4 regions of the Nonomuraea sp. NPDC003804 genome follow, and region 3 is predicted to be linked to each of the others. Evidence: riboswitches for the same ligand, from Rfam matches in the RefSeq annotation. Region 3 holds a riboswitch; each other region holds the start of a gene.
The links. A riboswitch is a leader RNA that binds a small molecule or an ion and turns the genes downstream of it on or off. The one in region 3 is predicted to bind cyclic di-AMP.
Positions count from the first base shown of each region.

Region 1: linked by a shared signal. The riboswitch ahead of ABZX22_RS29620 (hypothetical protein) and the one ahead of ABZX22_RS26400 (hypothetical protein) in region 3 are both predicted to bind cyclic di-AMP.
Region 2: linked by a shared signal. The riboswitch ahead of ABZX22_RS40055 (CHAP domain-containing protein) and the one ahead of ABZX22_RS26400 (hypothetical protein) in region 3 are both predicted to bind cyclic di-AMP.
Region 4: linked by a shared signal. The riboswitch ahead of ABZX22_RS17180 (C40 family peptidase) and the one ahead of ABZX22_RS26400 (hypothetical protein) in region 3 are both predicted to bind cyclic di-AMP.

Region 1 is NZ_JBEXMT010000024.1:21,618-29,066, forward strand. Features, by position in the region: gene ABZX22_RS29595 (TrpB-like pyridoxal phosphate-dependent enzyme) at 1-364, shown strand, start outside; gene ABZX22_RS29600 (NAD(P)/FAD-dependent oxidoreductase) at 461-1,759, shown strand; gene ABZX22_RS29605 (AI-2E family transporter) at 1,686-2,762, opposite strand; gene ABZX22_RS29610 (DeoR/GlpR family DNA-binding transcription regulator) at 3,124-3,903, shown strand; gene galT (galactose-1-phosphate uridylyltransferase) at 3,900-4,961, shown strand; cyclic di-AMP (ydaO/yuaA leader) riboswitch at 5,028-5,164, shown strand; gene ABZX22_RS29620 (hypothetical protein) at 5,168-6,121, shown strand; gene katG (catalase/peroxidase HPI) at 6,209-7,449, opposite strand, start outside.
Region 2 is NZ_JBEXMT010000042.1:55,927-63,375, forward strand. Features, by position in the region: gene ABZX22_RS40030 (DUF6716 putative glycosyltransferase) at 1-522, opposite strand, end outside; gene ABZX22_RS40035 (hypothetical protein) at 519-1,487, opposite strand; gene ABZX22_RS40040 (aldo/keto reductase) at 1,557-2,381, shown strand; gene ABZX22_RS40045 (Gfo/Idh/MocA family oxidoreductase) at 2,473-3,432, shown strand; gene ABZX22_RS40050 (hypothetical protein) at 3,413-3,853, opposite strand; cyclic di-AMP (ydaO/yuaA leader) riboswitch at 3,984-4,118, shown strand; gene ABZX22_RS40055 (CHAP domain-containing protein) at 4,134-4,835, shown strand; gene ABZX22_RS40060 (RNA 2'-phosphotransferase) at 5,068-5,607, opposite strand; gene ABZX22_RS40065 (hypothetical protein) at 5,669-6,667, opposite strand; gene ABZX22_RS40070 (hypothetical protein) at 6,672-7,449, opposite strand, start outside.
Region 3 is NZ_JBEXMT010000020.1:112,573-120,021, forward strand. Features, by position in the region: gene ABZX22_RS26385 (helix-turn-helix domain-containing protein) at 1-259, shown strand, start outside; gene ABZX22_RS26390 (hypothetical protein) at 354-1,112, shown strand; gene ABZX22_RS26395 (alpha/beta fold hydrolase) at 1,069-1,941, opposite strand; gene ABZX22_RS26400 (hypothetical protein) at 1,987-2,856, opposite strand; cyclic di-AMP (ydaO/yuaA leader) riboswitch at 3,016-3,150, opposite strand; gene ABZX22_RS26405 (hypothetical protein) at 3,476-3,847, opposite strand; gene ABZX22_RS26410 (roadblock/LC7 domain-containing protein) at 3,872-4,243, opposite strand; gene ABZX22_RS26415 (DUF4388 domain-containing protein) at 4,273-5,076, opposite strand; gene ABZX22_RS26420 (roadblock/LC7 domain-containing protein) at 5,078-5,452, opposite strand; gene ABZX22_RS26425 (DUF5302 domain-containing protein) at 5,716-5,919, opposite strand; gene ABZX22_RS26430 (DUF1707 domain-containing protein) at 5,998-6,582, shown strand; gene ABZX22_RS26435 (phosphotransferase) at 6,597-7,361, shown strand.
Region 4 is NZ_JBEXMT010000011.1:55,376-62,824, reverse strand. Features, by position in the region: gene ABZX22_RS17200 (MFS transporter) at 1-887, opposite strand, end outside; gene ABZX22_RS17195 (hypothetical protein) at 968-1,825, opposite strand; gene serA (phosphoglycerate dehydrogenase) at 2,057-3,646, shown strand; gene ABZX22_RS17185 (hypothetical protein) at 3,976-4,098, shown strand; gene ABZX22_RS17180 (C40 family peptidase) at 4,302-4,790, opposite strand; cyclic di-AMP (ydaO/yuaA leader) riboswitch at 4,953-5,096, opposite strand; gene ABZX22_RS17175 (3-isopropylmalate dehydrogenase) at 5,197-6,249, shown strand; gene ABZX22_RS17170 (branched-chain amino acid aminotransferase) at 6,459-7,449, shown strand, end outside.

The DNA.
Region 1 (7,449 bases), on a different contig from region 3:
CCCGATCCACGCCGGCGGGCTGCGCTACCACGGCATGTCGCCGCTGCTGTCGCACATGTACGAGCTGGGGCTCTTCGAGGCGGTCGCCGTCTCGCAGACCGACTGCTTCGCGGCCGGGGTGCGGTTCGCCAGGACCGAGGGCATCGTGCCCGCGCCCGAGCCCACGCACGCGCTGGCCGAGACGATCGCCGAGGCGCTGCGCTGTAAGGAGAGCGGGCAGGAGAAGGTCATCCTGACCGCGCTGTGCGGGCACGGCCACTTCGACCTGGCCGCCTACGACCGCTATCTGGCGGGCGAGATGGAGGACTTCGCGCTGCCCGAGGAGCGGATCGCCCGGTCGCTGTCGGGCCTGCCCGTCACGTGACCGGCTTCTCCTTGGCGGAGGGGAAGCGCTGAGCGGTGCGGTGAAGCCGGTCCTGGCCATCGCGTCGTCGCCGGGCGGGCGGCGTAACGTGGGTGGATGGATGTCGATGTGATCGTGCTGGGCCTGGGTCCCGGTGGCGAGGACGCGGCGGAGCGGCTGGCCGACGCCGGCCTGGAGGTCGCCGGTGTCGAGGCGAACCTGGTCGGTGGTGAGTGCCCGTACTGGGGCTGCATCCCCTCCAAGATGATGGTCACCGCGGCCAACGAGGTCGCCCAGGGCGGCCTGGCGCCCGACTGGGCCCCGGTCGCCCGCCGCATCCGCGACGAGGCGACCGACGACTGGAACGACAAGGTCGCCGCCGACCGCTTCACCGGCAAGGGCGGCCTGCTGGTCAGGGGCCACGGCCGCATCACCGGGCCGGACGAGGTCACCGTGGGCGAGCAGGTCATCAGGGCGCGGCGGGGCATCGTGATCGCCACCGGGTCGCGGCCGGCCGTCCCTCCGATCAAGGGTCTGGACGGCACGCCGTACTGGACGAACCACGAGGCGATCGAGACGGAGACGGTGCCGGAGTCGCTCGTCGTGCTGGGCGGCGGCGCCATCGGCGCCGAGCTGGCGCAGGTGTTCTCCAGGTTCGGCGCGGAGGTGACGGTGCTGGAGGGCCTGGACCGGCTGCTGTCCATGGAGGAGCCCGAGGCGAGCGCGCTGGTGGAGAAGGTGTTCACCGACGAGGGCATCGGGGTGCGCACGGGGGTGAAGGTCGACGAGGTCGCCTACGCGGACGGCAGGTTCACGCTGGCGGGGGTGACGGCCGAACGGCTGCTGGTCGCCACGGGCCGCAGGGTCGACCTCGCCGCGCTCGGCGTCGGCGCGATCGGGCTGGACGAGAGCGCGCGGGCGATCCCCGTGGACGAGCGGATGCGCGCCGCCGAGGGGGTGTGGGCGCTGGGCGACGTGGTCGGCAAGGGCGCGTTCACGCACATGTCGATGTACCACGCCGACATCATCGTCAGGCAGATCCTGGGCGAGCCGGTGTACGAGGCGGAGTACCACGCGGTGCCGAGGGTGACGTTCACCGATCCCGAGGTGGGCGCCGTCGGGCTGACCGAGGCCCAGGCCCGCCAGCGGGGGCTGGACGTCAGGGTGTCCCTCACGGACCTGGCGGGCTCGACGCGCGGCTGGATCGCGCGGGCGGAGGGGTTCGTCAAGCTGGTCGCCGCCGACGGTGTCCTGGTCGGCGCGACGAGCGCCGGTCCGTGCGGCGGCGAGATGCTGTCCATGCTGACGCTGGCCGTGCACGCCAGGATCCCGGTCGAACGGCTCAGCCAGATGATCTACGCGTACCCGACCTTCCATCGGGCGGTGTCGGCCGCTCTTCCCGCGCTTCTCCGCTGACCAGCGGGATCGCCCAGCGGGTGCCGGGGTCGGCGTCGATGACGAGGGCCCTGGCCAGCGCGGTGAGGGGCACGGCGAGGATGGCGCCGAGCGGGCCGAGCACGACCGACCACACCAGCAGCGACAGCAGCGTGAGCGTGGTCGACAGACCCGCTGACTCCCCCGCGTACTTGGGCTGGATCACCGACTGGATGACGAAGTTGACCACGGTGTAGACGACGATCACCCAGACCATCGTGACCCAGCCCGAGTCGAGCAGGGCCAGCAGCGCGGGCGGAAGCAGCCCGAGGAAGAACCCGACGTTGGGGATGTAGTTGGTGATGAAGGACAGCATCCCCCACAGCACCGGCAGTGGTACCCCGAGCAGCCACAGCGCGCCCGCGTCGAGCACCGCCACGATGAAGCCGAAGACGGTGCAGACCACCAGGTAGCGGCAGGTGCCCCTGGCGAAGTCGGTCAGCGCGCGCACGAGGTCGGGTTTGGTGCTCTGCAGCCGGCGGACGGCGGCCTGGATGTGGCCCGCGTCCATGCTCATGCCGTACGCCAGCAGGATGATCACGATGAACGCGGAGGCGACGTCGAGCAGGCCGCTCAGGAAGCCCTGCACCAGCGGGACGAGCTTGCCGGGATCCAGCGCCTTGACGGCGGCGCTGATCTGCTGGGGGGTGATCCCGAGGCCGGCCAGCCACTGCGTGACGGAGGCGGCCAGCTGGTGGTACTCGTCGGCGTACTGGGGAAGCAGGCCGGCCAGCCGTGCGATCGAGACGACCAGGGCACCCACGAACGCCAGCAGCACCAGCAGCACGACCGTCAGCGGCACGGTCACCAGTACCCACGAGGCCGCGCCGCGCCGCTTCAGCCAGGCGCGCAGCGGGCTGACGGCGATCGTCAGCGTGAGCGCGAGGAAGGCCGGGGCCATGATCGCGCTCGCGCGCCTGAGCCCGACAAGGATGACCACCGCGGCACCGAGGCCGATGAGGATCCGCAGTCCACGCGACATCATGGGTCACACTATCGCGACCGTCGGTGACGAAGGCAGGCAACCGCGCCGGTCAGCGCGTTGTACGGGGTCGCCGCGGTCGCTGCCCGCGGCGCCGGAGGGGGGAGCGGACATCGGGTACGCGGCGTACGCGGTGTACCCGATGTCCTGCCTCAGCGAGCGTTGGGACGCTTGCCGTGGTTGGCCGCCTTCTTCTTGCGGGCCTTGGTCTTGCGGGCGCGCTTCGCCATCGCCTACCTCCTCGTGTGATGATCCCAACCTCTCGCGAAGGCGGCGGCCCGGACAAGGCCTTCGCCAGATTCCACTCCCCATGTTTCAACATAGTTGTGTCATAATTTGGTGGAATCTGTTGGAAGGAGGGCACATGCTCGCACCACAGCGGCAACAGGCGATCCTGGAGCGCGTCCGTCGCAGCGGCGGAGTCCGGGTGGCCGACCTCGTCCGCGAGCTCGGCGTCTCCGACATGACCATTCGCCGGGACCTGGAGGCGCTCGCCGAGCGGGGCCTGCTCGAGAAGGTGCACGGCGGGGCCACGATCAACGGCCCCGGCTCGACGGAAGAGCCGGGCTTCGCCGCCAAGTCGATGCGTCAGCAGCCGGAGAAGGACGCGATCGCCCGCAGGGCGGCCACGCTCGTCCGCCCCGGCACCGCCGTCGCCCTGTCGGCCGGCACCACCACCTGGACGCTGGCCCACCACCTGGTCGACGTGCCGGACCTCACCGTCATCACCAACTCCATCCCCGTCGCCGACGTCTTCCACCGCAGCCCGCGCGCCGACCGCACGGTGGTGCTCACCGGCGGCGTCCGCACGCCGTCCGACGCCCTGGTCGGCCCGGTCGCCGTCGCGGCCATCAGGCGGCTCCACGTCGACACGCTGTTCCTGGGCGTGCACGGCATGAGCACCAAGGCCGGTTTCACCACCCCCAACCTGCTGGAGTCGGAGACCGACAGGGAACTGGTCGCCTCGGCACACCGCCTGGTGGTCCCGGCCGACCACACCAAGTGGGGCACGGTCGGCATCAGCACGATCGCGGAGCTGTCGGAGGCCGACGTCGTCATCAGCGACGCGGCCCTGCCGGACGAGGCGCGCGCGGAGCTGGCCGAGCGGGCGGGAGAACTGATCATCGCGGAGGACATCAAGTGAAGCGCACCATCGCGCACATGGCCGACGGCCGAGAGTTGATCTACTTCGACCGGCGCGACGACGCCGACCGGAGCGCGATCGACGAGCGCGAGCTGCCGCCCAGGCCCGCGGCCTCCGAACTGCGCTACGACCCGCTCACCGAGGAGTGGGTGGCGATGGCAGGTCACCGGCAGACCCGCACGTTCCTGCCGCCGGCCGACGAGTGCCCGCTGTGCCCGACCAGGCCCGGCAAGCCGACCGAGATCCCGGCCGCCGACTACGACGTCGCCGTCTTCGAGAACCGCTTCCCCAGCTTCTCCACCAACCTGGGCACCTACGCCGCCCCCGGCGGGCTGAGCGAGGTGCGGCCGGGGGTCGGGCGCTGCGAGGTCGTCTGCTTCACCTCCGACCACGACTCCTCCTTCTCGGCGCTGTCCGACCAGCAGGTGGAGCTGGTGATGGAGGCCTGGGCCGACCGCACGGCCGAGCTGTCGGCGATCCCGGGCGTGGAGCAGGTGTTCTGCTTCGAGAACAGGGGCGCCGAGATCGGCATCACGCTGGCGCACCCGCACGGCCAGATCTACGCCTACCCCTACGTCACCCCGCGCACCCGCCTGCACCTGGCGGCCGCGGCCAAGCGGCCGAACCTGTTCGCCGACGTGCTTGCCGCCGAGCGGGCGGGCGAGCGTGTGGTGGCCGCCAACGATCTGTGGACCGCGTTCGTGCCGGCCGCCGCCCGCTACCCGTTCGAGGTGCACCTCTACCCGCACCGCCAGGTTCCGGACCTGGCGGCGCTCACCCAGGAGGAGCGCGCCGCCTTCGGCCCCGTCTACACCCGCGTGCTGAAGGCGCTCGACGGGCTGTTCGGGGTGACCATGCCGTACGTGGCCGCCTGGCACCAGGCCCCCGTACGGCACGGCCGCGACCTGGCCTACCTGCACATGGAGCTGTTCAGCATCCGCCGGGCGCCGGAGAAGTTGAAGTACCTGGCGGGCTCGGAGTCGGCGATGGGCGCCTTCGTCAACGACGTTCTGCCCGAGGACGCGGCGCGGCTGCTTCGATCACAAGTAGATCACTAATTAATGTCCGCTTGAGGTCGCATTACGGGGGATTTACTACTAATATCCCGATTCGTCGGCTTTCGCAGCCGTCACATGCCTAATCCTGGGCGCGTTGCCCGGAGCCGGGGACCCATCGAGAACCTGGGGTGAATCCACGCGTGTGGTAGGGCTTCTCCCGCCCGAACCCGTCAGCTAACCCGGCCGGCAGACGGAGAGGATCGTTCGTGGCGTCCCCCACGTCCCGTTTCGCATGCGGTGCTGTCGCCGCGCTGTCCCTCGTGATCGGTTCCGCGACCGCGGTCTCGGCTGCCCCCAAGCCGTCCGAACCGCAGTTGCGGACCGAGCTGAAGAAGCTCAACACCCGGGTCGACAAGCTGATCCGGACCTACAACGCCAAGCGCGTCTCGCTGGCCAAGGCCCAGAAGGACGCGAAAGCGGCCGGGAAACAGCTCGCGGCGGCCGAGCAGACGCTGGTCACGGCCGAGAAGGAGGCCTCGAGGATCACCGAGCTGCGCTACCAGGCCAGCACCCCTGACCTGCCGACGCTGCTGTTCACCCCCGACCTCAACACCGCCGCCCTGCTCGAGCAGATGAGCGCCGAACAGGACGCGGTCGTCAAGAACGTCGCCGCGGCGCGCGACACCAAGAAGCAGGCCGCCGACGCGGCCACCGCGCTCGCCGACCGCATCAGGACCGAGACCGAGCAGGTCGCCGGCGACCGGAAGGCCGCCGAGGGCATGATCAAGGACATCGAGAAGAAGCTGCAGGCCCTCGTGCCGACCGGTCCTGGCCGCAAGGCCGACGGCAGCTGGGCGCCCGAGCTTCCCGCCGGGTCGGACAACATCACCCCGCGCACCCGGCTCATGCGCGACACCATCAAGAAGACGTTCGCGCTGCCGTTCGAGGTGGGCTGCTACCGGTCGGGCAGCAGCGGGGAACACCCCCTCGGACGGGCCTGCGACTTCATGATGAGCTCGGGCGGCTCCATGCCCGCGGCCGTCAACCGGACGCTGGGCGACCAGATCGCGGCGTGGGCGGTGAAGAACCAGACCCGCCTGGGCGTCAAGTACGTGATCTGGCGGCAGCGGATCAACAGCGGCAGCGGCTGGCGGCCGATGTCCGACCGCGGCAGCATCACCGAGAACCACTACGACCACGTCCACGTCTCGATGAACTGAAAGCAGGCGATGGCGAGCCGCCTGGACCGATTCGCCTCCGCCGCCTCCGCCGCCCCCGCCGCCCTCGGCGGCGGGGGCGTTCACGGGTCAGGCGAGGTCGAACCGGTCGAGTTCCATGACCTTGGTCCAGGCCGCGACGAAGTCGGTCACGAACTTGTCGCGGGCGTCCTGGCTGGCGTAGACCTCCGCGAGGGCCCGTAGCTGGGAGTTGGAGCCGAAGATGAGGTCGACCGCGGTGGCGGTCCACTTCACCTCATCGGTGACCACGTCGCGGATCTCGTACAGATGCTCCTCGGAGTCCGATGCCTTCCACCGGGTGCCCAGGGAGAGCAGGTTGGTGAAGAAGTCGGTGGTGAGTACGCCGGGCCGGTCGGTGAGGACGCCGTGCCGGGTACCGCCGACGTTGGCTCCGAGGGAACGCAGGCCGCCGATGAGGACGGTCATCTCGGGCGGAGTCAGGTTGAGCATGTAGGCACGATCGACGAGCAGCACCTCCGGTTGCGTCTTCTCGTCGGAACGCAGGTAGTTGCGGAACCCGTCGGCCCGCGGCTCCAGGACCCGGAAGGACTCGACGTCGGTCTGCTCCTGAGTGGCGTCGGTACGGCCCGGGCGGAACGGCACCGTCACCGCCACGCCGGCCTCGCCCGCTGCCCTCTCGACGGCGGCCGAGCCGGCCAGCACGATCAGGTCGGCGAGCGAGATCTTCGCGCCGCCGGCCTCGTTGAACTCGCGCCGGATGCCCTCGAGGGTGTCCAGGACCGTCGTGAGCTGCTCGGGCTGGTTGACCTCCCAGCTGCGCTGCGGCTCGAGACGGAGCCGGGCGCCGTTGGCGCCGCCGCGCTTGTCGGTGGACCGGAAGCTCGCTGCGGCGGCCCAGGCGGTGGAGACCAGTTGAGCGGTCGTGAGGCCGGACTCCAGGATCTTCGCCTTGAGGGAGGCGACGTCGGCGTCGCCCACGAGTTCGTGGTCGACGGCCGGCACCGGGTCCTGCCACAGCTGGGGCTCGGCGACCCACGGTCCGAGGAAGCGGCTGACCGGACCCATGTCGCGGTGCAGCAGCTTGTACCAGGCCTTGGCGAAGGCCGACGCGAGCTCGTCGGGGTTCTCCAGGAAGTGGAGGGAGATCTTCTGGTACGTCGGGTCGACGCGCAGCGACAGGTCGGTCGTGAGCATCGTCGGCTTGTGCTTCCTCGACGGGTCGTGGGCGTCCGGGATGAACGCCTCGGCGTCCTTCGCGACCCACTGCTTCGCGCCGCCGGGGCTCGTGGTGAGCTCCCACTCGTGGCCGAAGAGGATCTCGAAGTAACGGTTGCTCCACTGCGTCGGCC
Region 2 (7,449 bases), on a different contig from region 3:
GAACACCACCCGGTTGCCGCCCTCGACGGGGGGCACGTCACGCAGGAACGGCAGCCTGGCCAGCCCCACCGCGCCGCCCCCGCCGAGCCGGGCGGCCAGCGCGCCGAACTCGGCGACCTCCCTGCCGCTGTGCACGACGAACAGGTCGCAGCCACTGCGGAAGAGCCATGCCTTCTCGGTGGCGGGGACCGAGATGCCGGGCAGTCCCGTGACGAAGACGGGTCGCGGCCGCAGGCCGTCGAGGACCTCGGCGACCAGCACGTCGACGACCGGTCCCGTGCACGCCACGAGGATCGCGTCGGGCCGCAGCCGTTCGGCCGCGCGCCTGAGCGCCCGCGCCGACAGCACGGGGACGGCCGAGGACCGCGTCCCGGCGACCGCGGCGGCGATCTGCTCCGGTGAGGGGGTGATCGGGGTGCGCACGACCGCGAGCTCCGTCACGCAGTCGGCGGGCAGGTCGTCCAGGAGACTGGCCGCCCACTTCAGGTACGAGTCGGAATCGGCCAGAGCCAGGACCTTCAACTGGGTACTCCCGAGAACATCTGCAGGTGGGATCGGAGGGATGGCGCCGCGCGGCTGGTCCACCAGTCGTCGGGCACGTGCACGGGCTCGACCGCGACGCCGCGCGGGGTGAGCAGCACCCGCAGCGAGCTGATGGCGGTCGAGGGGAGGCTGACCACGCGCTGCTCGGCGGACAGGCCGCGCAGGGTCAGCTCGGCTGGAACGCCGGGGGCGTGGACGGTGATGCCGGGCCGCTCGCGGATGAGGGCCAGGTCGACGGGGTCCTCGCGGCGGTGCGGGTAGTAGGCCAGCGGCTCCTCGGCCGCCAGCTCCGTCAGCCAGCGCAGGTAGCGCTCGCGGTGCACCAGGCCGTTCCTGACCAGGGAGGTGCCGAGCACGACCGTCCGCTCGGAGGGGCCGGGCGTGCTCATCGGCTGCGCGCGCAGCCAGTCGAAGTCGTGGCCGGTCAGCTCGACGCCGGCCTGCCGGACGGCCGCCGCCAGCTCGCCGGGCACGGGAAGAGCCGTGAACACCGACAGCGCGCCCTTGCGGGCGGTACGGCGCAGCCGTCCGGCCGCCAGCAGGCCGAGCGTGGTCCGCCAGGCGCTCGGCTCGGCGCGGGCCCGCAGCAGTGGCCTGGCGGGGCGGGCCGACAGCAGCTCCAGCAGCCGGATCGTGGCGAGCCCGTCGTCGACGATCACGACGCGGCCGGGGCGGATCATGACCCAGCGCAGCTGGACCCGGCCGGAGAAGGCGTCGCCGACGGCGTTGAGCGTGCGGGGCATGCGCTCGCTGGGTTCGGCCAGCTCCAGCCCGCGCGGCAGGTCGAGCCTCAGCAGTTCCCGCCTGGTGGTGGCCAGCGGGCGCAGCCCGGCGCGCGGCACCACCAGCGTCCGGTCTCCCAGCAGCCCGGCGTGGTGGGCCTCGACGGCGCAGAGCATCTGAAGTGGCGACTCCACCCAGGCCACGGATTCCTGTTCGTTCACGACACGCGCCACGGTAGGACGCCCACTCGAAGTGCCAGCCAACGCGACGTTAACAATGGAGAGATGAACATGAACTCGCTGCTGCTCAACACCGACGGCGTGCAGATACCGCAACTCGGCTTCGGCGTCTGGCAGGTTCCCGACGACGAGGCGGAGCGGGCCGTGTCCTTCGCCATCGAGGCCGGCTACACCAGCATCGACACCGCCAGGCTCTACTTCAACGAGGAGGGCGTGGGCCGGGCGATCGCCCGCGCGGACGTTCCGCGCGAGAAGCTGTTCATCACCACCAAGCTGTGGAACGACGACCACGACAGGGCCGAGGCGGCCTTCGAGGCGAGCCTGTCCCGGCTGGGTCTCGATCAGCTCGACCTCTACCTCATCCACTGGCCCGTCCCCGCGCAGGACAAGTACGTCCAGGCGTGGAAGTCGATGGAGCGGCTCTACAAGGACGGCAGGGTGCGCGCGATCGGCGTGTCGAACTTCACGATCGCCCACCTCGAGCGGCTCATGAACGAGACCGAGATCGTCCCCTCGATCAACCAGATCGAGCTGCACCCCCGCTTCCCCCAGCCGGAGCTGCGCGCCTTCCACGAGGCCAACGGCATCCTGACCGAGGCGTGGAGCCCGCTCGGGCAGGGCAGGGGGCTGCTCGACGATCCGGCGCTGGCCACGCTGGGCCGCAAGCACGGCAAGTCGCCCGCGCAGGTCGTGCTGCGCTGGCACGTCCAGCTCGGCAACGTGGTGATCCCCAAGTCGGTCACCCCTTCGCGGATCAGGGAGAACATCGACGTGTTCGACTTCACCCTCGACCCGGAGGACATGGCGGCGATCGGCGCGCTGAACAACGGCACGCGCCTCGGTCCCGACCCCGCCACGTTCAACTGGATGGGCTGACATGAGCGAACGGGCACGGCCCGCGCCGCCGGCGCGGGCCGTTCGCATGTCCGCGATAAGGGAGGATTGATCGCGGAAAGGGAGGTTTGTCATGCGTGAGTTAGCGTGGGGCATCGCGGCCACGGGCGGGATCGCCAGGACGGTCGGCGCGGTGATCGCCGCGGAGCCCGGCATGCGGGTGGCCGCGGTCGGCTCCCGCGACCAGGGCAGGGCCGCGGAGCTGGCGGCGGCGCTCGGCGCGGACGCGGCCTACGGCTCCTACGCCCAGCTATGCCAGGACCCCGCCGTCGACGTGATCTACGTGGCCACCCCGCACGCCCAGCATCTGGAGGTGGCCGAGGCGGCCATCGCGGCGGGCAAGGCCGTGCTGTGTGAGAAACCTCTCGCCGCGAGCGTGGCCGACGCCGAGCGGATGGTGAAGCTGGCCAGGCAGGCGGGCGTGTTCCTGATGGAAGCGATGTGGATGCGCTTCAACCCGCTGATCAGGGCGCTGCTGACGGAGGAGAGGTTCGGGGAGCTGCGCTCGGTGCAGGCCTCGTTCGGCTTCGTCCAGCCTTACACGGCCGAGCACCGGCTCTGGAACCCCGCGCTCGGCGGCGGGGTGCTGCTCGACCTGGGGATCTACCCGTTCGGGCTGGCGCAGCTGCTGCTCGGCGAGCCGGCTGAGACGCATCTCACCGGATCGCTCGGCCCCTCGGGCGTGGACGCCGAGGTGGCGGCGCTGCTCACCTACGCGGGCGGCACCAGGGCGCTGGTCGAAACCTCGCTGCTCAGCCCGCTGGCCAACACCGCGACCGTGGTGGGGACGGGGCTGCGGGCCGACATCGCCGCGCCGTTCTGGGCGCCGCGGCGCATCGTGCTGTCGGGGCCGGGCGTGGAGCCGGAGGAGCTCGTCCTGGACCCCGCCATGAACGGCTACGCCGAGGAGGTGCGCGAGGTGCGCGCCGCGCTGGCCGAGGGCAGGACGGAGAGCTCGGTCATGCCGCTGGACGAGAGCCTGGCGATGATGCGGATGCTGGAGGACGCCAGGGTCAGGCTAGGCGCTCGGTAGCGCGGGCCGCCGCCTCGGCGTGGCCGGAGCCCGCGGCCGCCCGGAAGTGGGCGCGGGCCCGGTCGGGGCGGCCCTCCCTGCCCTCCAGCAGGCCGAGGTTGAACATGGCACGCGGCGCGGCCTCCTCGTGGCCGGTTTCGATGGCTCTGGCGTACCAGCGCCGGGCCGCGTCGGTGTTGCCGCAGCAGTCCTCCAGGACGCCGAGGTTGAACATCGCCCTGGGCGTGCCGGCCCTGCCGTACCAGTGGCGGGCCGCGTCGAGGTGGCCGCTCTCGTCCTCGATCAGCGCGAGGTTGAAGGCCGCCCGCTGGACGGCGGCCGGATGGCCCGATGCGATCGCCAGGAGATACCATCGCCGGGCTTCGTCCGGACGGTGTCCGTCTTCCCGCAGCCCCCTGTTGAACAGGTCCTGTGGCGACATGACCTGACCGTAAATGATCGCCGGACCTTTATCAATTTGTAAGCTACTTGCCTCGTGTATTACCTTAGGCTCACTCAAGGCATAAACCGGGCATTCCGGACATTGCCTGTCATTGCAATCATCACAGGTTCGCCTGTGACCGCTGAATCCGCACCATGCGGAACCGGGGACCCACTTCCTCTGGGGTGAATCGGCACACCGTGCCGTAGGGCAGCTTCGCGTCCGAACCCGTCAGCTAACCCGGTAAGCGGCAGGAAGCTAGCAAGGAGTTCCCCTTCCCATGGCAAAGCACAGCCGTAGCCGTGCCCCGAAGCTCACCTACGCGCATGCCGCGCTCGGCGCCGTCGTCATCGCCGGCTCGTTCGTTCCCACCGCCGCCCAGGCCGAGAAGCTCCCGCTGTCCGAGAGCCAGCGGGTAGCCGTCCTCGCCAAGGCGCCCAAGGAGGAGGCCGGCAAGCCCGCCGCCGCCAGGCCGGAGGCCAAGGTCATCCCGTCCGCCACCGTCGTTCTCTCCGAGGCCAAGAAGCAGGTCGGCGTCAAGGAGAACTCCGCGGGCGGCGGAACCAAGTTCCAGAACTGGTACGTCGGATCGCAGCGCGCCAGGGAGACGGTCGTCAGGGACGGCGGCGACGTCAGCGCGTACGCCAACGCCCCGTGGTGCGCGATGTTCGTCTCGTGGGTCGGTGAGATGACCGGCGCCCGCACGCAGGTCGGCTGGGACGCCTACACGGTGACCCACGCCAAGTGGTTCAAGGCCAACAAGCGCTGGGGCACCGCGCCCAAGCCCGGCGCCGTCGTCTTCTTCGCCTGGGACGGCAGCAAGCGCCTCGACTCCATCGACCACGTCGGCTTCGTCGAGAAGGACAACGGCGACGGCACGATCAGCACCATCGAGGGCAACACCGGCAACGGCGCCGTCGAGCAGCGAGTCCGCCCGAAGTCGCAGGTCGTCGGCTACGGCTACCCCAGCTACGGCGGCTGACGCTTCCCCTTCCCCCGCATTCCCCCCGGCCCTGTCGCCAGGACGGCCACGCGCCGCTCCGGTGACGGGGGCCACCCACGGGCTCGGGCCGGTCCCTTCGGACCGGCCACCCTGTTCCCCCCGCAGAACGTTCCCCCCGCAGAACGCTCCCCCAGGCCGCGACGGCGCCGTCTCAGCGCGCGTGCCCTCCGGCCACCCGCAGGACCCTCGTCCATCCCCCCGTCTGCACCGATCAGCCGGGGAACCGCAGGTAAGCAGCCGGCACGGCGTCGGTGAGCCACACCCCGTTGGCGCTGACCACGAACTCGTGCCCGGCCGCGTGCATCGCCCGCGCGTCGACGACCAGCACCACCGGGACGCCGCGCCGGGAGCCGACCCGCACCGCCGTCTGCCTGTCGGCCGACAGATGGACGTGCCTCCTGGTCATCGGCAGCAGGCCCGAGCGCCTGATGGCGGCCAGGTTGCGCCCGACGGTGCCGTGGTAGAGGACGTGCGGCGGCTCCACCGGCGCCAGTCCCAGGTCGACGGGCACGGAGTGGCCCTGGCTCGCCCTGATGCGGTCGCCGTTGATCGCGTAGCGCCGCTTGTCGTTGTCGGCCACCACCGTGTCGAGCTCATCCCTGGTGATGGGGAAGCCGTGCCTGGCCGCGGCCGCCAGCAGCTCGTCGATCGGCACCCAGCCGTGCTCGTCCAGCGTGATCCCGATGGCGGCGGGGTCGTGGCGCAGGTGCCTGGCCAAGTACTTGGAGATCCGCACGGTCCTGTCGGTCATGCGGGCATTGTGCCGACCGCCCGCCGTACCCGGCAAAGAGGGTACGGCGGGCGGGCCGCGCTCAGCCGCCGCAGGCGGCGAAGACGAACGTGTCCTTGAGCATCGAGTAGCTGTCGCGGACCCTGGTCGCGCCCGAGGTCACGTCGTGCTGCAGGACGGTCATCCTGGTGGCCTTGCCCGTGGGGTACTGGGAGACGTGCAGGGTCACCTGGTTGTCGCCGGTCCAGTCGAGCTTGTGGACCGTGCCCTCCTTGGGCAGCTTGATCGCGTGGCCTCCGACGACCTGGCCGTCCGCCAGGTCGTAGAGCTTCACCTTGGTCCCCCCGACCAGCACCGCGATCGTCCTGCCGTCGGCGTGCAGCGCGTGCGGGCCGTTGGCCGACACCAGCTGCGGCGGCGTGTCGCTCAGCAGCCGCCGGCCCGCCGGATCGTAGACGTGCATCTCCAGCACCGACTCCGCGCCGTCCATGGTGGCCAGCACCTTCTCCCCGTCGCCGCTGAAGCCGACGAAGACGCTGTTCCTGGGCAGCGTCCCGAGCCTGGCGCCGGTCGCGGTGTCGAACACCTGCGCCCTGCCGGCGACGACGGCGAGCCTGGCCCCGTCGTCGGACAGCTGCAGCGTCACGTCGTACTGGCTGGTCCTGGGTGGCAGCGCGTCCTTCGGCAGCACGCGGACACCGCCCTTCACGGTGCGGACGGCCAGGTGGCCGGCCTTGGTGAAGTAGGCGACCCGGGTGCCGTCGCCGGAGACCGCGACGGGCGCGACGGCGTAGTCGACGGGCTTGCCGTCCGCGCCCAACGCGCGCAGCTGCGCGTCCTTCAGCGGCGTGACCTCGCCCTTGTGGGAGACCAGCCGCCAGGTGCCGCAGGGCACGGCGGTGCCGTCCTTCTGCGGGCAGCCCTGGGCGGAGGCGTAGCGGATGGCGTCGCCCCTGCTCTGGGCGTGGTCATGTCCCCGGTCGTGACCCGTCGCCTGACCGGGGTCGGCGACCGCGACCTGGCCCGGCACGCCGAGCACCGCCATGGCGACGGCGACGGCCGCCAGGATCCTGAGCTTCATCTCGTCACTCTCCCGCCGTCATCCAGGCGTGCTGCCTGGCGGTGAACGTGAAGGTCTCCACGGGCTTGACCGCGCCCGTCGCCGTGTCGACGGTGAGCACCCGTACCACCGTCGGCTTGTCGTCCCCGCCCGACTGCGTCTTGACCGTCAGCCGGTCGGCGCCGCTCCACTGGATGTGGTAGACCTCGCTGCCCTTGGGCAGCGGCACGTCGACCGCCGCGGCCAGCCGGTCCGTGCTCAGGTCGTAGAGCCGCAGCCTGGGCCTCTCCCCCGCGAGTACCGCCACCGTGCGGCCGTCGGCCGCCAGCGCCCGCGCGGCGGCGTTGATCACCACCTGCGGCGGGACCTGCGCGAACCTGCTGCCGTCCAGCCCGACGGCGAGCAGCGTGGTGGTGTTGTCGTTGTTGTAGCGCTGGGCGAGCACCTCGTCGCCGTCGGCGCTGAAGCCCTCCAGATCGTCCCCCGCCGACAGCTCCACGATCTTCCCCGTGGCCACCGTGACGATCTTGCCGGGCTCCTTGGCGTCGGTGTCGTCGTACTCCAGCAGGACCCGGTCGCCCGAGGGCGACAGCCGGACCGTCAGGACGTCGGTGCCGAGCCTGGTCAGCGACTTGGGTAGCAGCGTGACGCGGCCGCCTGCCGCCCTGCGCACGGCCAGGCGGTGGTCGCTCCCGCGCTCGTAGACGATCCACCGGCCGTCGGCGCTGACGGCGAACGCGCCGGTCTCGTCGGTCGCGCGCCCTGCGGCGTCGACCGAGGTGGCGGCCGCGTCGGCGACCGTG
Region 3 (7,449 bases):
CGGGCCGATGCGCTTCACCGAGCTGCGCGATCGCATCGGCGGCGTCACCCCGAAGGTGCTGACCCAGACACTGCGGGCCATGGAGTACGACGGGCTGCTGACCAGGAAGGTCTACGCCGAGGTGCCGCCCAGGGTGGAGTACACGCTCACCGACCTGGGCCACTCGCTGCACCAGCCGCTCGCCGAGGTCACCCGCTGGGCGGAGAGGAACGTCCACCTCATCCTCAACAGCCGGGAGGCAGCCGATCACGCGGTGTGATCCTTACTCCCCGGAGAAAACTTTCTCCGCCCGGGATGAAGATATCCACCACCGGTCTCTTCCCGTACGGCCCGCGCCTTCATAGCCTGACTCGGTGCGTCCGCTGGAAAGCCTCCTCACCGGGCTGGCGGGGGTGTGCTCGTCCGGCGCCCTGCGCGTGGGCGGCTCCGGGGTGGTCTACCTGCTCGAGGGCAAGGTGACCTACATGGAGAGCGCCGAGACGCCCGGCATCGAGGAGCTGCTCACCGGCGGCGGGCGGGTGAGCCCGGCCGACGTGGACCGGGCGGTGACCCGGCGCGAGGGCGGCGAGCCGCTGTTCGGCGAGGGCCTGCTGAGCCGCGACGAACTGGCCGAGCAGCTGCGCAGGGCGGTGCTCGACGCCGCGCTCGTGCTCTTCGGCACCGACGCCGCCCGGCCCACCTTCCAGCCGAGCGAGCGCCACTGGCTGGGCCCGCACTGGCACTTCGAGGTCGACGAGCTCATCGCCGAATGCGTCCGCAGGAGCACCCGGCTGGACGAGGTCTGGCCGTCGGACGAGCTCGACGCCGCGCCCGTGGTCCCGGTCTCCCGCCTGCCGGGCGATCGCGTCACGCTGAGCGCCCGACAGTGGGAGGTGCTGGTCCACGCCGACGGCACCGCGACACCGCTGCAACTGGCCAGGCGGCTGGACACCACGGCCTACACAGTGCTGCTCGCCGTACGGGAACTGGCGGCGGCCGACCTGCTCGTCAAGCCCAGGAGGGCGCCCGCGCTGCCCAAGCGGGTCCCCGCGCCGTCCGGCACCGAGATGCGGCACGAACCGGTGGACCTCAGCCTGCTGCGGCGGCTGCGGAGCGCGCTTGAAGATCTGTGATCGCGTTCATGACCGGCTCCCACAGCGGGCGGGGCAGGTCGTGGCCCATGCCCTCGAAGGTCATCAGCCGCGCGCCGGGGATCGCGGCGGCGGTGGCCCGGCCGCCGGAGACCTGGACCAGCGGGTCGGCCTCGCCGTGGACCACCAGGGTGGGCACCCGCACGCCCGCCAACCCCTCGCTACGGTCGCCTGAGGCGAGGATCGCGGCCAGCTGCCTGGTGGTCCCAGCGGGATCGTGGTCGCGGTCGAAGGCCAGGCCCGCCAGCCGGGCGACGCGCTCGCGGTCGAGGGGGTAGCCGGGCGAGCCGATCACCGACCAGACCTCCAGGGCCCGCTCGATCGCGCCCTGCCGGTCGGCGGCGGGCGGGCCGAACAGCGCGGCCATCGCCTCGGGGGTGGGGGGCCCGGCCTCGGGGCTGGGCGTCGACATGATGGAGGTCAGCGTCAGCACCCTGCCGGGGTGTCCGATGGCGAGCGCCTGGGCGATCATGCCGCCCATCGAGATGCCCACCACGTGCGCGGCGGGCCAGCCGAGCGCGTCCATCAGGCCCGCCGCGTCGCCGGCCATGTCGCTCAGCAGGTACGGCGCCGCCGCGCCGGGGGTGAGGTCGGGCACGCCCGCCTTGCGGAAGTGGGTGGAGAGCCCCACGTCACGGTTGTCGAAGCGGACGACGTGGTGGCCCCTCCTGGAGAGCAGTTCGCAGAACTCGTCGTCCCAGTGGACGAGCTGGGAGCCGAGCCCCATGATCAGCAGAAGGGGCCGGTCTTGGGGGTCGCCGATGGGGTCGTAGGCGATGTCGATGCCGTTGGCGCGCGCCATGAGCGTCATGCGAAGCAGAATCTCATTCTGTTTCGCATGACGACAAGGGGGAGATCAGCGGGAGACGACCTTGCGCAGGTGGCCGCGGCCCAGGTAGCCGACGCCGCCGACGATCGCGAGACCGCCGATGATGGCCAGCGCGGTGCCGGTGTGGCTGTCGTCCTCGGTCGCGGTCCGGGCGGCGGTGGTGCGCACCGGGCCGTCGAAGGAGGCGGGCCTGACCGACGCGGCGGCGGCCGTCGTCCCCTTGGACTCCTGCTCGTCCGCCTCGCGGGCGGCGACCAGCTCGGCCTTCTTGGCGGCCTGCGCCTTCTTGGCGGCCTCGGCCTTCTTCTTCTCGGCCAGGGCCAGGTAGTCGACCGGCGGCTTGGCCGGGTTGCGGTCCATACGACCCCACGCGCCGGTGGAGAAGGCGACGGGGTGGTTCTTCTTGCCCACGCCGTCACCCCACTTGGTGATGACGTACTGGACCTTGATGTGGCCCTGACCGCCGTTGCCGTTCACCATCAGCGTGTCGGAGTTGAACTCGCCGCCGGTGAGGTAGGCGAAGGTCTTGGCGTCGAGGTCGAGCATGACGCCGCTGCTGGAGGGCACGCCAGGACCACGGTCACCGACGAAGAAGGGGGCCTTCTTACCCTTGTAGACGACGTAGCCTTCGGTCATGAGGGGCCAGCTCGGGCTGGCCGCCAGGCCCTTGCGCATCGAGATGCCGCTCGCGGGCAGGCCGGTGTCGCCGGCGCGGCCGGAGGAGTCGTCCCAGAAGTAGGAGGCGGTGGTGCCTCCCTGGAGGAGGGTCCGCTGCTGGGTGGTCCGGGCGAGGTCGGGCTCCGTGGGCTCGGCGAGAGCGGCGGCGGCGCCGGAACCGACGGCGAGGGCGGTGGTGACGAGCAGGGCGGAAGCGCGCATGCCAAAGCGGCGGGTCATGAAAGTCCTTTGTGCGAGGGATAGGAAATCCGCGCTCACATGAAGATCAGGCAAAGGCGTAGCCGGGCATGGGCCTAGCAGTCGCTACGCGAAAAGACAGAGCGCGAAAGGAAGCGGGGGGAAGCGCCGCTCAGTTCGGGGGGCTGTCGTACAAGGGTGGTGTCCTCTCCATCTCGCCTACCGGGTTAGCTGACGGGTTCGGGCGTGGAGATGCCCTACCGGCACGAGGCCGGATTCACCCCAAAGAGATGGGTCCCCGGTTCCCGCAGTCGCGGGATTCGGCGCCGACCGGCCGACTCTTCCCTGGTGAAGAGCACGGTCACCGCTCGGTAACGCAAAGGACTCTATGGGCAAATCACCCCAAAGGCAAAAGCAAACCCATGAATCGGAAAGAGGATCTACCCTTTATCGTCACGATTCAGCAGGCGCGGAGAGCGCGGAAACCCCTGAAAAACAACGGGTTGCGCGGGCGCGGCGGGAAAGCCGATCAAGGGGATAAAAATCATGAAATCGGCAGTGGCGCCAGGGTAAAGCCGGAGTACACACGGCTGAAGAAGGCGCGGGCCGGTCGTACGGCACGCCCCGTGCCCGCCGCGCCGCGGACACGGGGCGTGGTCCGTCAGACCTCGAGCTTCTCCTCGATGCCGCGCAGCTGGTGGCGCGCCAGCGCCAGGTTCGCCCTGGTGCGGTCCAGCGCCAGGTAAAGGAAGAGTCCCTTGCCGCCCCTGCCGGTCATCGGCCTGATGATGTGGTACTGACCGGTCAGCGTGATGAGGATGTCCTCGATGACGTCCTTGAGGCCGAGCGACTCCATCGTGCGCATCTTCGCCTTGACGACCTCGGTGTTGCCCGCGGCGGCTACCTGCAGGTCCAGGTCCTTGGAGCCGCCGAGGGCGCCGAGCGCCATGCCGCTGCCGTAGTCGACCACGACGGCCCCGAGCGCGCCGTCGATCGCCATCATCTCCTTGAGCGAGACGTCCATGCTGGCCATGCGTTTCCTCCGTGTGAATGCGAGTCACTTTCGCGATGCGATGGCGGCGACGCTCGCCGCCGTCTTGCGACCCTCCAGCCGCAGCAGCCCGAGATTGGTGCCGGGCTCGGCCAGGACTGTGAGGACGATCGTGGGGCCGGCCGTGTAGAAGGCGGCGAAGCCCGCGCTGCCCGAGATGAGGGTCTCCTCCAGGGCACCCTTGCCGGCCATGACGGCCATGCGTCTGCTGAGGGCCAGCAGCGCCGCCGACAGCGCGGCGGTCTGCTCGACGTTGCCGCCTGTCAGGTCGCTGGCGATGGTCAGCCCGTCCACGCTGCAGGCGATGCTTCCGCTGACGTCGGGCGTGCGCTCGCGCAACAGGATCATCTCCTTCAGCACCTCGTCCCGCAGCTCCACCGGTGGCCTCCTTCTGAGTGAGGGGAACCTCACGACAGCTCCTCCAGCGCCTTCTTCAGCCGCAACAGCAGGTTCACGTCGGTCGGGTCCGCGGTCACCACGGGCCCCAGGGGCAGAGCAGGAGCGTCGGGGTCGTGGCGCGGCCCGGCCTCCGGAACCCGGTCGACCCGTCGCGGCAGCGGCGGCGCCGTACCCTCCGGACGGGTGAGCAGCCCCGCCGCCGCCAGCCGCCGTACGGCCAGCAGCGTCGCGTAGCCGGGCCGGCCGAGCCTCATGGCCAGTTCCAGGGGGGTGGCCATGCGGTCGGCGTGGACGAGGATCTCCCACTGCAGGTCGCTCAGCACGACACGGTGGCCCGGCGGCCTCCTGACCGGCGCGACCGGAGCGGTGTCCACCTCCGCCGACGGCCAGACGCGCTCCAGCTGGGCCCGCCTCCTGGCACACTCGCGGACGATCTCCTCGACCTCGAAGAACCAGTGGGAGCCGAGCCAGTGCCGCTCGCCGGGCCGGAACTTGGGCCTGGCCCCGGTGACCGGCAGGAGGAAGTACGCCGCGTCGAGGACCGCGCCGAGCACGCAGTGCTGCAGCTCGCCCTTGGTGAGCATGCCGTAGTCGACCAGGCGCGCGCCGCCCTCGCGCTGGGCCCTGCGCAGGGCGGGCGCCGAGACCCTGCCGCTGGCCATCAGCACGTCCTCGGCCCTCGGCGTGTCCGCGCACTCCATGTAGGTGACCCGGCCGGCGTCCATGAAGATCGCGCCGGCCCGCCCCACCCGCAGGGCGCCCGTCGAGCGTTCTCTCGCCAGCCCGGCGAGCAGCGTGTCCAGTGCCGGCATGTCACGAGGTCAACTGTCCTGAGATGGCCTGCAGGCGGTAGCGGGCCAGGGCGAGGTTGGCCCGCTCCTTGTCCAGCCGCACGTAGATGACCAGCGGGCCCTCGAACGGGGTCACCAGGTGGCGCACGAGGTGGTGGCCCTTGTCGGTGGTGACGAGCATCTCGTCGATCCGGATCGTGCCATCGGGGGAGGTCTGGGCGAGCCCGTCCGTGGTGTGGCGCAGTGCCTCGCTCAGCGCCGCCGCGGAGCGCTCGGCGTCCAGGCCCTCGCTCCCGTTCGCGACCACCGCCATGCCGCTCGTGTGCTCGACCACCATCGCGTCGAGCGCTCCGGGTATGGCCATGACCTCGGCCAGGCAGTCATCGAGTCCCAGCACGAGACCTCCCTCACCGTCGCGCTGACCGGGACAGCGTAGGAGGCGGAGGAGCCCCCAAAAAGACGGAGAAGACGGCGGTTATGGATATTTATAGCTAGAGGAGCGAAAAAGCTCTCCAGAGTGGCAAGGCTATTCCGCCAGGCGCTATTGAGAATGTTTCTCACATTCTCCCACCAGCCGCGTCTCCGCAACTCAGCGCCACAATGCCGAAAAACGAAGGGAGGGTACGGCAGGTGCCGTACCCTCCCTTCGACGTCGTGGCGTCAGCCGCCGCTCTTACGACGGAAGGTCCGCTTGTTCGAGGCGGGACCGTGGGCACCGTGAATCTTCGAGGGGCCTTTCCCCTGCCCGCCCGCGACCGAGTCTGCGTGCGCGTTGTTCTTGCGCTCGAGCGCCTCGCGGAACTTCCGCTTCAGCTCATCCTCGGGAGCCTCGATCGGCTCGGGTTCCGCCGGTGTTTCAGCCATCAGGACCTCCTGGTCTTGGGGACACTGACAGCTTCGCACGACCCCGCGTACCACGTGAAACCGGTCTACGCTTTACCCATGAGCAGCCCCCTGCCCGACCGTGGCCCCCAGGACATGCGCGCCGCCGACCTCGACCGCGAACGCACCGCCGAGATCCTCCGCGCCGCCGCGGGAGACGGGCGGCTGGGCATGGAGGAGTTCCACGAGCGCCTCGACCAGGTCTACTCCGCCAAGACCTACGCGGAGCTCGACCTCCTCACCCACGACCTGCCCACCCCCGTCCACTCCCCCGCCGCCTCGACGGCGCCGGGCGAGGAGAGCGGGGTGGCGATCGCCGTCATGGGCGGATACCACCGCAAAGGCATCTGGCGGGCGCCCCGGCTGTTCACCACGGTGGCCTTCTGGGGCGGCGGCAAGATCGACCTGCGCGAGGCCGTGCTGACCGGCGGGGAGATCACGATCAGGGCGTTCGCCGTGATGGGCGGAGTCGAGATCGTCGTGCCCGACGACGCCGACGTCGACGTGACCGGCATCGGCATCATGGGCGGCTTCGACCACGCCGCCAGCGGCGCCGGAGCACCGGGTGCGCCGCGGATCAGGGTCACCGGGTTCGCGTTCTGGGGCGGCGTCGACGTCCGCCGCAAGCGCCGCAAGCAGCGATAGCCAGGGCATCTCGGATGCGACCGGAGCACGCGTCCCACCCCTCGGAGACGGGGTTGCCGGGTGGCCGGGTCAGCGGCGTGGTCCGGGTCGGCAACACGGTCCGGCGCCCGGTCAGCCCGAGCTTCCACGGCGATCCGACATTCGTCCGCGAGCTGTTGATCTTCCTCGAGCGAGCCGGGTGGACGGGCGCGCCCCGGTTCCTCGGCTGGGACGAGCAGGGGCGGCAGGTGCTGAGCTTCCTGGACGGACACGTCGCCTGGGACTGGGCCGGCGGCGGGCCCGAGGCGGTCGGTGCCGACGCCGGCCTCGCCCGGGCCGGTGCGCTCACCCGCGAACTGCACGACCTCACCGCCGGTACGGCCCTCGCCGGGCAGAGCGAGGTGGTCTGCCACAACGACCTGTGGCCGGGCAACATCGTCTATCGCGACCTCGGGCAGGGGCTGCGACCGGTCGCGTTCATCGACTGGGACCTCGCCTCGCCCGGCGACCGGATCCACGACGTGGCCCACCTGTGCTGGCAGTACGCCGGATGGTGGGAAGGGAACGACCCGGCCGAGGTGAGTCGGCGCTCCAGGGTGATCTGCGCCGGGTACGGCCTGGCCGACCGGTCCCCCCTCGTCGAGACGGTGCTGTGGTGGCAGGACCGCTGCTGGCGGGGTATCGACCGGGCCGCCGAGGCCGGAGACCCTGCGATGGTACGGCTGCGCGCCTCGGGTGCGGTCGACCGGGTCAAGGCCGCCTACGCGTGGGCGCGGCGGCATCGCGAAGAGCTTCGCTGAGCGCCCGCGACCCGGTCACCGCAAGTCACCGATCAGTTCCGCGAGGAGGCGCTCCTCCATCACAGCCCGCCCGGCAGCCGTCATGCAC
Region 4 (7,449 bases), on a different contig from region 3:
ATCGCCCCCCGCTTGTCGTAACGCTTGGACAGCTTCAGCCACAGCGGCATCGTGAGCAGGATCGGCCCGATCAGCGCGGCGAACAGCGTGCTGGTCGCCTTGGGGTCGTCGAGCACGTAGGTGGCGAAGTACGGCGCCGCCGCCAGCATCACCCCGACGGCGAGGAACTGCGTGCAGCTCAGCGCCAGCAGCCAGCCGTACGACGCGTTGCCGCGCAGCACCGCGAACTGCGACCACAACGAGCCGCCGTCGGGCTCGGGGGCGCCGGTCATGGGGGCGCGGGCCGTACCGAAGAAGGCGCCGAGCATGGCGGCCAGCATCACGATCGCGATGGTGACGCCCATCAGCCGGTAGCCGGCCTGCGTCCCGCCGTCGCCCTGGCTGTTGACGATGGCGGGTGCGACGACGCCGCTGATCACGGTCGCCGCGCCGATGAAGACCATCCGCCACTGCAGCAACGCGGTCCGCTCGTGGTAGTCGCCGGTCATCTCGGCGGGCATCGCCTTGTACGGCACCTCGAACAGCGCGTAGGCGGTGGCGGCGACCAGGAAGACCGCCGCCACGTAGACGGCGGCGGGCGTGCCGGTGAGCGGGGGGCCCGCGAACAGCGCCGCGAAGGCGAGCGGGAGCGTGCAGGCGCCCGCCAGCATCCACGGCCTGCGCGGTCCCATCCGTGACACCGTACGGTCGGACCACCGGCCCACCAGCGGGTTCACGACCAGGTCCCACGCCTTGGGCGCGGCCACGACCAGGCCGGCGAACCACGCGGGCACGGCCAGGAAGTTGGTCATGTAGTAGAGCAGCAGCAGTCCCGGCACCGCGGCGAAGGTGGCCGTGCAGAACGAACCCACGCCGTACCCGAGCCGCACGCCGGTGGAGACGATCACGCCGCCAGTCAAGCCGACCGAGCTCTTGCTCGGTAGGCCCAATCAGTCCGTGACGTCCGCGCTCTTGCTCGGTAGGCCAATCAGTCCGTGACGTCCGCGCACACCACGTGCGCGCCCAGCTCCACCATCCTGCGCTCGCTACGCGCGTCGGCCACCCGGGCCATGAGGATCGGCGCCTCGCTGGCCGCCAGCTGCGGCAGCCTGGCGCGAACCCCGCGGTGCAGGTCGCGGACCACGTCCTCGGCCGCCGACATGTGGACCTTGACGTGCAGCATGATGCCGGGGGCGCCCGAGGCCGTCCGCGCCTCGGAGATCCACACGTGGTGGACCAGCGGGTAGTCGGACAGCAGCAGCACGATCGCGCCGCGCAGCGCGGGCAGGATCGGGTGGGTGCACCGGCGGTAGCCGGGATCCACCTGCTGCATGGGCCCCGACAGGTGGGGGCGCGGCGCGGGGATCCACGACTGCGGCGCGGGCGCGATCTGCACGGGCGGCGCGCTCTGCAGCACCGAGCCACCGGTCGAGACCGCGGCCATGGCCCCGGTCGCGTACGCGGTGGGCATCGCGCCGGACAGCACCGGCTGCGATCCCGTCCGCGTCGAGACGAGGAAACGCTGGAGATCCTCGATCGGTACGGCTGCCGCGGCCGGGCCTGCGGCGTCGATCACGATCTCCCGCACGCCGGTGACGCGCTGGATGTCGAGGATGGTGTCGGCGTCGCAGGCCGACAGCGAATGGCCGCCCCGGTGCCGTGCGTAGGTTTGGGGCCCGGTATAACCGAGCAGGACGCGGTCACCGACCTGGGTCGTGCCCAGGACGACGGAGCGGTCAGGGCGCACGGCGACCAGGATTCCCCTGTCGGCGAGTGCGGCCAGCAGCAGGTGCGGACTGCCGTGCTGGACGAGCACGTCGGCGAGAGCGGGGTTCCCGATGCTCATAGGGTGAACGATAGGTAGTAGCCCACGGCTTATCAGGCTAATAGCGAAGAAATCTCCCGATCAAGACAAAGTTGGCTGCGGTCGGGATGAGTTCCCGGGGGGTGGGTACCGGGCTCGCCCAGATCCTGAGACCCTCGTGAATGCGTTCACAAGCCTAGATAGACTCAGAGAGATCCGAGGGGCCCGCTGACGTGTCCCTCAGCCCGTCGCATGCCCGAAGGATCCATCACAGTGAACAAGCCCGTCGTTCTGGTCGCAGAGGAGCTGTCGGAAGCAGGTCTCGCGGTGCTCGGCGCCGACTTCGAGGTCCGTCACACCGATGGCGCCGACCGCTCGCAGTTCCTGCCCGCGCTCGCCGACGTGGACGCGCTCATCGTCCGTTCCGCCACCCAGGTGGACGCCGAGGCCATCGCCGCGGCGCCGAAACTGCGCGTCGTCGCCCGCGCGGGTGTCGGTCTCGACAACGTCGACGTCGAGGCGGCGACGAAGGCCGGCGTCATGGTCGTGAACGCGCCGACCTCCAACATCACCAGCGCCGCCGAGCAGACGATCGCACTCATCCTCGCCAGCGCCCGCAACACCGCGCAGGCCCACGCCGCGCTCAAGAACGGCGAGTGGAAGCGGTCCAAGTACACCGGCGTCGAGCTCGACGAGAAGATCGTCGGCATCCTCGGCCTCGGCAAGATCGGTCAGCTCGTGGCCCAGCGGCTGCAGCCGTTCGGCGTCGAGCTGATCGCTTACGACCCCTACCTGCCGCCGGCCCGCGCCGCGGCGATGGGCGTCAAGCTGGTCAGCCTCGAGGAGGTCATCAGGACCGCCGACTTCATCACCGTGCACCTGCCGAAGTCGAAGGAGACCCTGGGTCTCATCGGCGACAAGGAGCTGCACGAGGTCAAGCCGTCGGTGCGCATCATCAACGTGGCCCGCGGCGGCATCGTCGACGAGACCGCGCTCTACTCCGCGATCAAGGAAGGGCGCGTGGCAGGCGCGGGCCTGGACGTGTTCGCCAAGGAGCCCTGCACCGACAGCCCGCTGTTCGAGCTGGACCAGGTCGTCGCCACCCCGCACCTCGGCGCCTCCACCCACGAGGCCCAGGAGAAGGCCGGCACCCAGGTCGCCCGCAGCGTCAAGCTGGCCCTCGCCGGCGAGTTCGTGCCCGACGCGGTCAACGTTCAGGGCGGCGTCGTCGCCGAGGACGTCAAGCCGGGCCTGCCGCTGGCCGAGAAGCTGGGCCGCGTCTTCACCGCGCTCGCCGGTGAGACCGCCACCAAGCTCGACATCGAGGTCCGTGGCGAGATCGCCGCGCAGGACGTGCGGGTGCTGGAGCTGGCCGCGCTCAAGGGCGTCTTCACCGACATCGTCGAGGACGCCGTCACCTACGTCAACGCACCGCTGCTGGCCAAGGAGCGCAGCCTGACCGTCGAGCTGGTCACCAGCTCCGAGAGCCCCGACTGGCGCAACGTCGTCGGCGTGCGCGGTGTGCTGGCCGACGGCCGCACCGTCTCGGTGTCGGGCACGCTGTCGGGGCCGCGCCAGATCACCAAGATCGTCGAGGTCAACGGCTACGAGATGGAGATCGAGCCGACCGACCACCTGGCCTTCTTCACCTACACCGACCGGCCCGGCATCGTCGGCGTCGTGGGTCACCTGCTCGGCGAGAAGGGCATCAACATCGCCTCCATGCAGGTGGCGCGGGACGTCAAGGGCGGCAAGGCGCTGATCGCGCTGACCGTCGACTCGGCGATCCCGTCGGACGTGATGGACCAGATCGTGGCGGAGATCGGCGCCGACAGCGGGCGCTCGGTCGACCTGTCCGATTGACGCTTCCCATGGAGAACGCCCTTCCGCCGCTCGGCGGGAGGGCGTTCTTTCTTTCCGCTGTCGTCTCGCATCGTGAGATATTCGGACGTCCAACGAGACAGCATGGACCGTGCCAGGTACTTTGGTAGGGATGCGCTGGGTACTCGTACTTATTACCTGCCGCGACGGGGCCTGTTAGGGCAGGTCGACTACCCGTCGCGGTGAGCGGCGTTGCGTCGGCCTTAAGTCCCCTTTCGTCCGGTCCGTGATCCGGACCGCACGAGACCAGGCCCGGTCGGATTCGCGACCGGGATCCGACGTCCGATTCCACTCGCGTCCGCGAAAACGAGATGAGCCACGTGTACGACATGTATCCATGGAACCGCGCCGACGACCACGAGGAAGAGGCCGCGCAGGCCCTCCAGACCGCCCTGGACCGCAGGGACAACGGCGGTTCCCCCTTCCCCGGCTGAGCGGGACCACCCTTCCTCCCGCTGGTTCTCCTGCTGGGCGGGAGCACCCTTTCCCCCTGAGGGCGCCGGCCGGCTTCCCCTGTTGAGCGGGACCACCCGGTGGAGGTCCCCCTGCTCCACCGGGGAGACCCCGGATCCCCCTCCGGGCGCGCGTCAGCCCGGAAACCGCCTCCGGTTCCCGGGCTGGTGCGCGCTCCGACGGGTCAGAACGTGGCTCGTAGCCCCACGGGCGCGGACGAGGACTTCGCCTCGACGAGCCGCGCCTGCTGCTTCACGCCCTTGGGGTCGGGCCGTACCGCGCCGACGAACGCCTGGCGCCGCCACGCGCTGAGCTTCTCCTCCTTCACCACGTCACCGCTGTGCGGTGCGTGCACCATGTAGCCGGGCTTCGAGATCATCCCGACGTGGCCCAGTCCGCTGAAGAAGACCAGGTCGCCGGGCTTCAGGTTGTTCCACGTGATCTTCTTGTCGTACGCCTGGTACTGGTCGGCGGCCACGCGAGGAAGCTCGATCCCCGCCTTCTTGTAGGCCTTCATCGTCAGTCCTGAGCAGTCGTAGCCGTTCGGCCCGGTGCCGCCCCAGACGTACGGCGTGCCCCGCTTGGCCATCGCGAAGTCGAGCGCGATCTGCCATGCGGGCTTGGGTGCCTTCTCGAGCTGGGCCTTCTTGATGTCCGCCCCGGTGAGGGTCACCGTACGAGCGGGGTCGTCCTGGACGGGCCGGTCGGTGCCGGGTTCGGCCGTGACCGGCTGCTTCGGGGCGGGAACGGGGGCGGCCGACGCGGGGGAGGCGGCGGCGATACCTGTGGCGAGGAGGCCGCCGACGACGGCAGCCGTGATGATGCGAGACAGGGGAATGTCCTTCCACGGGGCCGACCGGGTTAGCTGACGGGCTCGGGCGTGGAAGCCGCCCTACGGCATGGGGGTGCCGATTCGCCCCAGGGGGAATGGGTCCCCGGCTCCGTGCGAACGTCGCACCGGATTAGGCTGGCCGAGACTCTAACGAAAGGGTCAAAAGACCGCAAACACGACAAAACGCCTTGTCCAGACAATGAGATCAGGTGTTCGCCAGCCGAGACGACCCGGTAAGGTACCGGCCATGGAGTCGCGCAACATTCGTCTGGCCGTCATCCCCGGTGACGGGATCGGCACCGAGGTCGTCGCCGAAGGGCTCAAGGTCCTGGAGGCGGTCGGCGCCAAGATCGAGACCACCCACTACGATCTGGGCGCCACTCGCTACAACGCCACCGGCGAAACCCTGACCGACGAGACGCTGCAGGAGCTGCGCGGCTACGACGCCATCCTGCTCGGCGCGATCGGCGACCCCAGCGTCCCGCCGGGCGTCCTCGAGCGCGACCTGCTGCTGCGGCTCCGCTTCGAGCTCGACCACTACGTCAACCTGCGTCCGGTGAAGCTCTTCCCCGGCGTGACGACCCCGCTGGCCGACACCCGCCCCGAAGACATCGACATGATCGTCGTGCGCGAAGGCACCGAGAGCCTCTACGCGGGCGCCGGCGGCGTGCTGCGTCGCGGCACCCCGCACGAGATCGCCACCCAGGAGTCGCTCAACACCGCCTTCGGCGTCGAGCGCGTGGTCCGCTACGCCTTCGCCAAAGCCGCCGAGCGCCCCCGCAAGAAGCTCACGCTGGTCCACAAGACCAACGTGCTGACCTACGCCGGCGACCTGTGGATGCGCACCGTCAACCGGGTGGCCGCCGAGTTCCCCCAGGTCACGACCGACTACCAGCACATCGACGCGGCCTCGATGTTCTTCGTCAGCCAGCCCGAGCGCTTCGACGTGATCGTCACCGACAACCTCTTCGGCGACATCATCACCGACATCGGCGCCGCCATCGCCGGCGGCATCGGGCTGGCCGCCAGCGGCAACATCAACCCCGACCGGACCGCGCCCAGCATGTTCGAGCCGGTCCACGGCAGCGCGCCCGACATCGCCGGCCAGGGCAAGGCCGACCCCACCGCCACGATCCTGTCGGTGGCCATGATGCTCGACCACCTCGGCCTGACCGAGGAGGCGGCCCGCGTCGAGCAGGCCGTGGCCGACGACATCGTGGAGCGCCTCACCGGACGGGCCGGCCGTACGACGCACGAGATCGGTGACGACATCACCGCACGAGTAGCCGGCGGCGCCTGACCGCCTGCCACTCCAGCACCATAGGCGGCCTGGCGCCCTTCGGCCGGGTCCATACTGTCCGGGATCCGGCGAGCGCGTAGCCGCCTGGATACCACAATCAGCGCCTGGCGGCTCGCGAGAACGCCAGGCGTTTGCTGTAAGTTCCCGTTACCCGGTTCATCGCAAAATGGACTCAGGGCAAATCTCGCGGAAAGAGAAGGATTTCTGTCATGACCACCGCTCAGAAGCTCAGCTTCGATGTGCAGCTCTCCGACCACGCTCGCACCGCTGCGGAGCGCGAGCAGGTACTGGCGAACCCGGGGTTCGGACAGACCTTCACCGATCACATGATCTCGATCGACTACACCGAGGGCAGGGGCTGGCACGACGCGCGGCTCACGCCGTACGGGCCGCTCGTCCTCGACCCCGCCACCTCCGTCTTCCACTACGCGCAGGAGCTGTTCGAGGGGCTCAAGGCCTACCGCCAGGCCACCGGGTCGATCGTGACGTTCCGGCCCTACGCGAACGCCGGCCGCTTCAACGCCTCCTGCGGCCGCATGGCCATGCCGGAACTGCCCGAGGACACCTTCGTCGAGTCGCTCGACCTGCTCGTCCAGGCCGACCGCAACTGGGTGCCCACCACCGAGGGACACAGCCTCTACCTGCGGCCCTTCATCATCGCGACGCAGGTGGGGCTGGGCGTCAACTACCCGTCCAAGAGCTACCGGTACATGGTCATCGCCTCCCCCGCCGCCTCGTACTTCAGCGGCGGCGTGAAGCCGGTGTCGGTGTGGCTGTCCACCGAGTACACCCGCGCCGCCCCCGGCGGCACCGGCGCCGCCAAGTGCGGCGGCAACTACGCGGCGGCCTTCGTCGCCCAGCGTCAGGCCGTCGAGCAGGGCTGCGACCAGGTGGTCTGGCTCGACTCCAACGAGCACAGGTACGTCGAGGAGATGGGCGGGATGAACCTGTTCTTCGTCTTCGGCAACAAGCTCTTCACCCCCGAGCTGACCGGCACCCTGCTGCCCGGCATCACCCGCGACTCCATCCTCTCCCTGGCCGCCGACCTCGGCCTCGAAGCCGAGGAGGGCCGCCTGTCCATCGAGGAATGGCAGGCGGGCTGCGAGTCGGGCGAGCTCACCGAGGTGTTCGCGTGCGGCACGGCGGCGGTCGTGACGCCGGTCGGGTCGGTCAAGGGCGCGGACCGCGCCTGGACGATCG